Linked DNA regions of Mariniflexile sp. TRM1-10. Each later gene encodes a partner of the first gene's protein in a complex. Links are inferred from orthologs where the notes say so. Each region holds a gene or a part of one and is shown on either strand. Other genes may lie near its edges. The genes, in order: pheS and pheT.

Region 1 (3,220 bases):
GAAACCTTACCACATTTAAAAGCGGGTGAACAAAGTGTTTTAATGAAAGAAGCCATTGTAAACTACTTTCTAGAAACCGAGTATATCCATTAATAAGGAACTTACCTCAACTTTTTTAATTAAAATAAAAAAATCAAGATGAACTCCATATGCCACTTCGATTGATTTTGGTTTTTATTGAAGTTAACCGAATATAAAAACATGAGTGGCTGATTTTGAGTCTTATACAGTCTTGGTCATGCCAAACGCATGTTAGATAAACACACCATTTTTTAGAATTTTGTCAATTATTCTTCGTTATTCAATCTGTTCATGATGAATATGGGTGCTCTGAATAGTAGATGATTTTTATTTTAAATCATATTCACAGCAAATATACGTATGATTTTCCTATATTTAGAATGTTATTTTTAATCAAACAGATATTGCCCCGATGAAATTTGAAAACTCAACCTATTATGGTGCCATAGACTCAAAAAAAGTAACCCTGGACATTGGGAACCTTTATTTATTGGATTTTTTTTGTATCGCTGAATTTAAGGAAGGTGTACATATTGGTATAGAAGAATGCGAAGACATCGTCATGGCTTTGGTAGATCACTACGGTGAGGACTTGAAAATTGGTTTTATTTCAAATAGGATAGCCTCATTTTCTATTGATCTTAAACAATGGATCAAATTTAATACCGACTATGATTTTATTGTCGCGTCGGCCATTGTTTTTTATGATGATTTAAATTTCAATATTGCCACAATTGAAAAATACCTGTCCCATAATAGCACAAAAAGATGCTGTACATTAAATCAGTCCATTGAATGGATGAGAAATTTAAAGGAATTTAAGGATATTTATGCTTGAAAAGTATAAATTAAGAATATGTTTTTAAATCCCTGTTTAGCTATTTGGCAACAAAAAAGTAGTCCCCAAGAACAGCCAATCCCTAACGGATTGAATTCAATTTCCTTTAAAAAAGACAGTTCTTTCTAAATTCCAGATCTTTCCGATAATAATTATTTATAGTTTGTCAAAAATAATGTTCATTATCAAATTCCGTAAAAAATCAGTAAATTTGCCATCATTTTAGGAAGTTATGATAGACAAGATAAAAGAACTTATTACCGAAGCAGAAGCCTTTAAAGCACAAACCAAAGAGGAAGTAGAAGCTTTCAGAATAAAATACTTAGGCTCTAAAGGACTTCTAAAGGAGTTTTATGGAGAATTAAAAAACGTTGCCAACGACCAAAAAAGGGAGTTTGGGCAAATAATAAATCAACTTAAAAATACAGCCGAAGACAAAGTAAATACTTTAAAGGAATCCTTAGAAAGTAAAGAGGAAGTAAAAGGTATTTATGGTGATTTATCACGTCCGGGAAACCCGATTCAAATTGGTGCGCGTCATCCGATTTCTATAGTAAAAAATCAAATTATAGATATTTTTTCTAACATTGGTTTTAATGTTAGTGAAGGCCCGGAAATTGAAGACGATTGGCATAATTTCACCGCTTTAAATTTGCCAGAATACCATCCGGCACGCGATATGCAGGATACGTTTTTCATTCAAACAAATCCCGATATTTTATTGCGTACCCATACCAGTTCGGTGCAAGTACGTTATATGGAAAATAACCAACCACCAATTCGTACTATTTCTCCAGGTCGCGTATACCGTAACGAAGCTATTTCGGCACGTTCACACTGTTTTTTCCACCAAATAGAAGGCTTGTACATTGATAAAGATGTAAGTTTTGCCGATTTAAAGCAAACACTTCAATATTTTACAACCCAAATGTTTGGAAAATCTAAAATACGCTTGCGTCCGTCTTATTTCCCATTTACAGAGCCAAGTGCCGAGATTGATGTGTACTGGGGCTTAGAAACCGAATCGGATTACCGCATTACAAAAGGTACCGGTTGGTTAGAAATTGGAGGTTGTGGTATGGTAGATCCCAACGTATTGGAAAATTGCAAAATAGACTCTAAAGAATATTCTGGTTTTGCTTTTGGAGTTGGTATAGATCGCATTGCCATGTTGCTTCACCAAATAAATGATATTCGTTTATTAAGCGAGAATGATGTGAGGTTTTTAGAGCAGTTTAAAAGCGCACTATAAAAACAACTGTAAAGATAAATATTAGTTAACCTTTAAAAAGAACCTGTCGCTAGCTAAAGGACTCCAAATTTTTTCATGCGGATGCTCAGACATATTTGTTGCTACATAAAAAGCACCTCCTATATCGCTCCAATCAATTACTTTTGATTTTACTTTAAAAGTATGATAGCTTGCGCCCTTATTTATAATTTTTGAAGCATCGGAAATTAGTCGATGGGATTTTTCACTTATACCATTATTAAAACCAACATTCAATATGGCTTGTTCTTTAGAAACTAAATTATAAATAACTACTACCGAAAACTCATAAATATTATCATTAATCAAATCTTTTTTAGGGGTTAATGAAACTATTTTCATAGCATCTTTTTCTTCCGAAATCATCGTATTTAATTCTTTTCCTATCGTTTCGTATAAATCCTCATCTACATTTAAAGGAGTAGTTTGTGCTTTTAAGTATAGAGCCAAAAAGCTGAAAAGGAAAAATAAAGCTAATTTCTTCATAAAAAAATATTGGTTTTTAAAGTAGCATAAACGGAAAAGGCGTTTGAGACGGTTTCCAAACGAATCTAGTAAATTATTTCTTTCAAAGCAAATATTATTGTGAGTATTGTTATTTAACAATTTTTTAACTTCGTTTAGTTCGGAAAAAAACGAACCTGTTTTATATTTACACCAAATTTTATAATTATGCCGGATAATATATGTAGTGAGAAAAAAGCTTTGGTTGAAAAACTAGGGGTTTTTATAGAGAATAAAGACCAACTGGCTCCTGTTGCAGCTCGTATTATGTCGTACATCATACTAACAGGAAAGGTAGGAACAACTTTTGAAGATTTGGTATTAAAGCTTTGCGCTAGTAAAAGCACCATATCAACCCATTTAAATCACTTACAAGATTTAAAGAAAATTGTCTATTTCACAAAATTGGGAGACCGAAAAAAATATTTTGTAATAAATCAAGACACGATTATTCAAGGTATTGATGATATGATAGAAACTTGGTGTGTTCAAAAAGAACTCCATATTGAAATTAGAGACTATAAAGAAAAATCGAACGCCAATAATTCTGATGACACTTCAAAATTCGATTTAGAATTTCATGACGA
Region 2 (3,373 bases), 2.3 Mb from region 1 along the record:
TTAGACTTAAATTGGGGGACACGTATCAGTTTTATATAAACCATAATATTAGACATTTAAACCAAATTGATAGAATTAAGGCCCTGACAAAAAAGGACTGACAGCACGCTACGAAATTTGTAATTTCGAGCTATAATAACGAACTCTAACAAACTAGAAAACTTCCTCCCAAATTAAACCAGCGTTAGGGATTATTCATGCACTCTATTTTATCAATTAGAAATCGTGAATGTTTCACATTTGCAGTGAAAAGCCCACAGCGACGCAGGAGAGAGAACTTGTAACCTTTCGACTTTAGTTTATCTTGAGCACAGCCGAAAGGCTCAAGATAAACTCCTAACCCAACCTTTAGGTAACGCCTAAAATAAAAGCAATCCATTCTGTTTACATACGCTCTTTATTGTTTATAAATTAGTGGTCGTTTGTCGACTTTCGGGAGCTATTTTCAAAGGAAAAATGAAAAAAAATATGTAGGTTTGCACTCTTAAAAAGGCATTGCAACCCCGTGCTGAGCGTTGTCGAAGCATGGTCACTAAAAAAATAAAAAATTACAGATGAAAATTTCATACAATTGGTTAAAACAATTTATTAAAATTGATTGGACACCAGAACAAACCAGCGAATTACTAACAGATTTAGGTTTGGAAGTAGAAGGCATTGAGGCCTATCAATCAGTTAAGGGCGGATTGGAAGGCGTGGTTGTTGGCGAAGTTTTAACTTGTGTGCAACACCCAAATGCCGATAAATTAAAGATTACCACTGTAAATATTGGCGACGATGCCCCTTTGCAAATTGTGTGTGGCGCACCCAACGTGGCTGCTGGACAAAAAGTACCTGTGGCTACGATTGGTACGACTTTATACACCGAAACTGGCGAAGCGTGGACCATTAAAAAAGGTAAAATTCGTGGTGAAGAAAGCCATGGCATGATTTGCGCCGAAGACGAACTTGGTTTAGGAAAATCACACGATGGTATTATGGTCTTAGATGCCGATATTAAAGTGGGAACACCTGCTGCTGCTATTTTTGAGGTTGAAAACGATCATGTTTTTGAAATTGGCTTAACACCAAACCGTGCCGATGCCATGAGTCATTTGGGTACTGCCCGCGACCTAAAAGCTGGATTGATACAAAAGGAAACAACTTTAGAGTTTATAACCCCATCGGTAAGTGCGTTTCATGTAGATAACCGCACATTGCGAATTGATGTGGATGTTAAAAATAAAGAATTGGCACCGCGCTACTGCGGACTTACCATAAGTGGCATTAAGGTAAAAGAATCGCCTGTTTGGTTGCAGCACCGCCTAAAAGCCATTGGTTTAAATCCGATTAACAATATCGTGGATGCTACCAATTATGTACTTCACGATTTGGGGCAACCGCTACATGCGTTTGATGCTGCTAAAATTTCCGGTAATAAAGTGGCCGTTAAAACCTTAGCCGCTGGTACTAAATTTGTAACCTTAGATGGTGTAGAACGTACTTTACATGAAGACGATTTAATGATTTGTGATGCCGAAAAACCAATGTGTATTGCAGGTGTTTTTGGCGGAATACATTCGGGAGTTACAGAAGGAACAACCAGTATTTTCTTAGAAAGTGCTTATTTTGACCCAGTGAGCGTTCGTAAATCAGCTAAACGCCATGGTTTAAATACAGATGCATCATTTAGATTTGAACGAGGTATCGACCCTAACATTACTGAATATGCTTTAAAACGTGCTGCTTTGTTAATTCAAGAAGTTGCTGGTGGCGAAATTACAAGCGATATTGTTGATATTTATCCTAATAAAATTGAGGATTTTCAGGTACGATTAAGTTTTGAAAATGCGAAGAAGTTAATTGGTGAGGAAATCCCGAAGGAAATTATTAAACGTATTTTAACCTCATTGGAAATTAAGGTAAACAGTGTTACCGAAACAGGTTTAGGCTTGATGGTACCTGCTTACAGAAACGATGTAACCCGTGAAGCCGATATTATTGAAGAAATACTGCGTGTTTACGGTTATAACAATATTAAAACGACTGAAAAGCTAAATGCATCTATTTCTAATTCAACACGTTTTGAAGATCATAAGATACAGAACTTGGTTGGAAATCAATTGGCATCCCAAGGCTTTTTCGAAATACTTTCAAACTCACTTACCACGCCTAATTATGCGGCGTTAAGCGACCAATTAAAAGAGGAACATAATATCAGTATTTTGAATCCTTTAAGTGGTGATTTATCTGTTTTAAGACAGTCATTACTATTTTCCGGACTGGAAGCTATTTCGTTTAACATTAACAGAAGACGTTCCGATTTAAAACTGTTTGAATTTGGAAAAACCTATCATGGTTACAACGGCAAGCATGAAGAATTTAAGCATTTATCGGTATTTGTAACGGGCAATCAAAATGCTGAAAATTGGAATTCCACCAATAAAAAAAGTGATTTCTTTTTCCTTAAAGGAAATATTATAAGCCTATTGGAACGTTTGGGAATTTCAAGGTATAACGAATTACCTATTGAAAGCGATTTGTTTAGTGAGGGTTTAAGTTTTAGTTTAGGTAAAATGAAATTGATTGATTTCGGATTGATAAAAAAACCTATTTTAAAGCATTTTGATATTTCGCAAGATGTGCTGTATGCCAATTTTTATTGGGATACCATCCTAAATATTGTTAAGCGCAACAACATTTCATTTAAGGCAATCCCTAAATATCCTGAGGTGCGTCGTGATTTTGCGTTGTTGTTAGATGATAGCGTTACTTTCGAGTCGATTCACAAAATAGCCAAACAAAGTGAAAAGCAATTATTAAAAGATGTGAATCTTTTTGATGTGTATCAAGGCAAAAACTTACCAGCAGGTAAAAAAAGTTATGCCGTTAGTTTTACATTACAAGACGAAAACAAAACACTTACCGATAAGCAAATTGATAAAATCATGAAAACGCTACAAACACAATTTGAAACACAATTGGGTGCTGAGCTGAGATAGTTGGTTGATGGTTCTTGGTTGTTGGTTAATGGTTGATGGTTAATGGTTAATGGTTGATGGTTGTTGGTTGATGGTTGATGGTTGTTGGTTGATGGTTGTTGGGTTGAAACTTTAAACTTTTAAACTTTTAAACTTTCAACATATATTTTGTATCTTTAAGTAAACTCAATAACTTGAAATTATGACAGATTCTAATTTTATAAAGGTATACACAGGAAATTTTGCTGTCGTTAAGCGAATTGCAATAGAATTAAATGCTTTGGACATTAATCCCATCATTAAGGATCAATCGGAATCTGCTATATTAGGTGGTTTTGGTGGAACATTAGCTCCCGACTTTCAAGAAGTGTTTGTACATGAAGATGAACTTGAAAGAGCTACTGAAATTATTA

The links.
Region 2: the proteins of pheS (region 1) and pheT are in contact, whole or in part, in a crystal structure (PDB 6P24), measured with the Escherichia coli proteins. The link is inferred for Mariniflexile sp. TRM1-10 from one-to-one orthologs.

What each region holds. Positions count from the first base shown.
Region 1 is NZ_CP022985.1:1,960,022-1,963,241, forward strand. What follows is about bases 221-3,101. They hold pheS (phenylalanine--tRNA ligase subunit alpha), read left to right. Parts: upstream 221-1,091; coding sequence 1,092-2,111; downstream 2,112-3,101. Other genes in these bases: CJ739_RS08390 (hypothetical protein), read left to right, coding at 434-859; CJ739_RS08400 (hypothetical protein), read right to left, coding at 2,133-2,615; CJ739_RS08405 (GbsR/MarR family transcriptional regulator), read left to right, coding at 2,802-3,101. Also shown: CJ739_RS08385 (hypothetical protein), read left to right, coding at 1-93; more of CJ739_RS08405, read left to right, coding at 3,102-3,220.
Region 2 is NZ_CP022985.1:4,268,869-4,272,241, forward strand. What follows is about bases 234-3,267. They hold pheT (phenylalanine--tRNA ligase subunit beta), read left to right. Parts: upstream 234-554; coding sequence 555-2,981; downstream 2,982-3,267. Other genes in these bases: CJ739_RS17740 (putative signal transducing protein), read left to right, coding at 3,163-3,267. Also shown: CJ739_RS17730 (DinB family protein), read left to right, coding at 1-101; more of CJ739_RS17740, read left to right, coding at 3,268-3,373.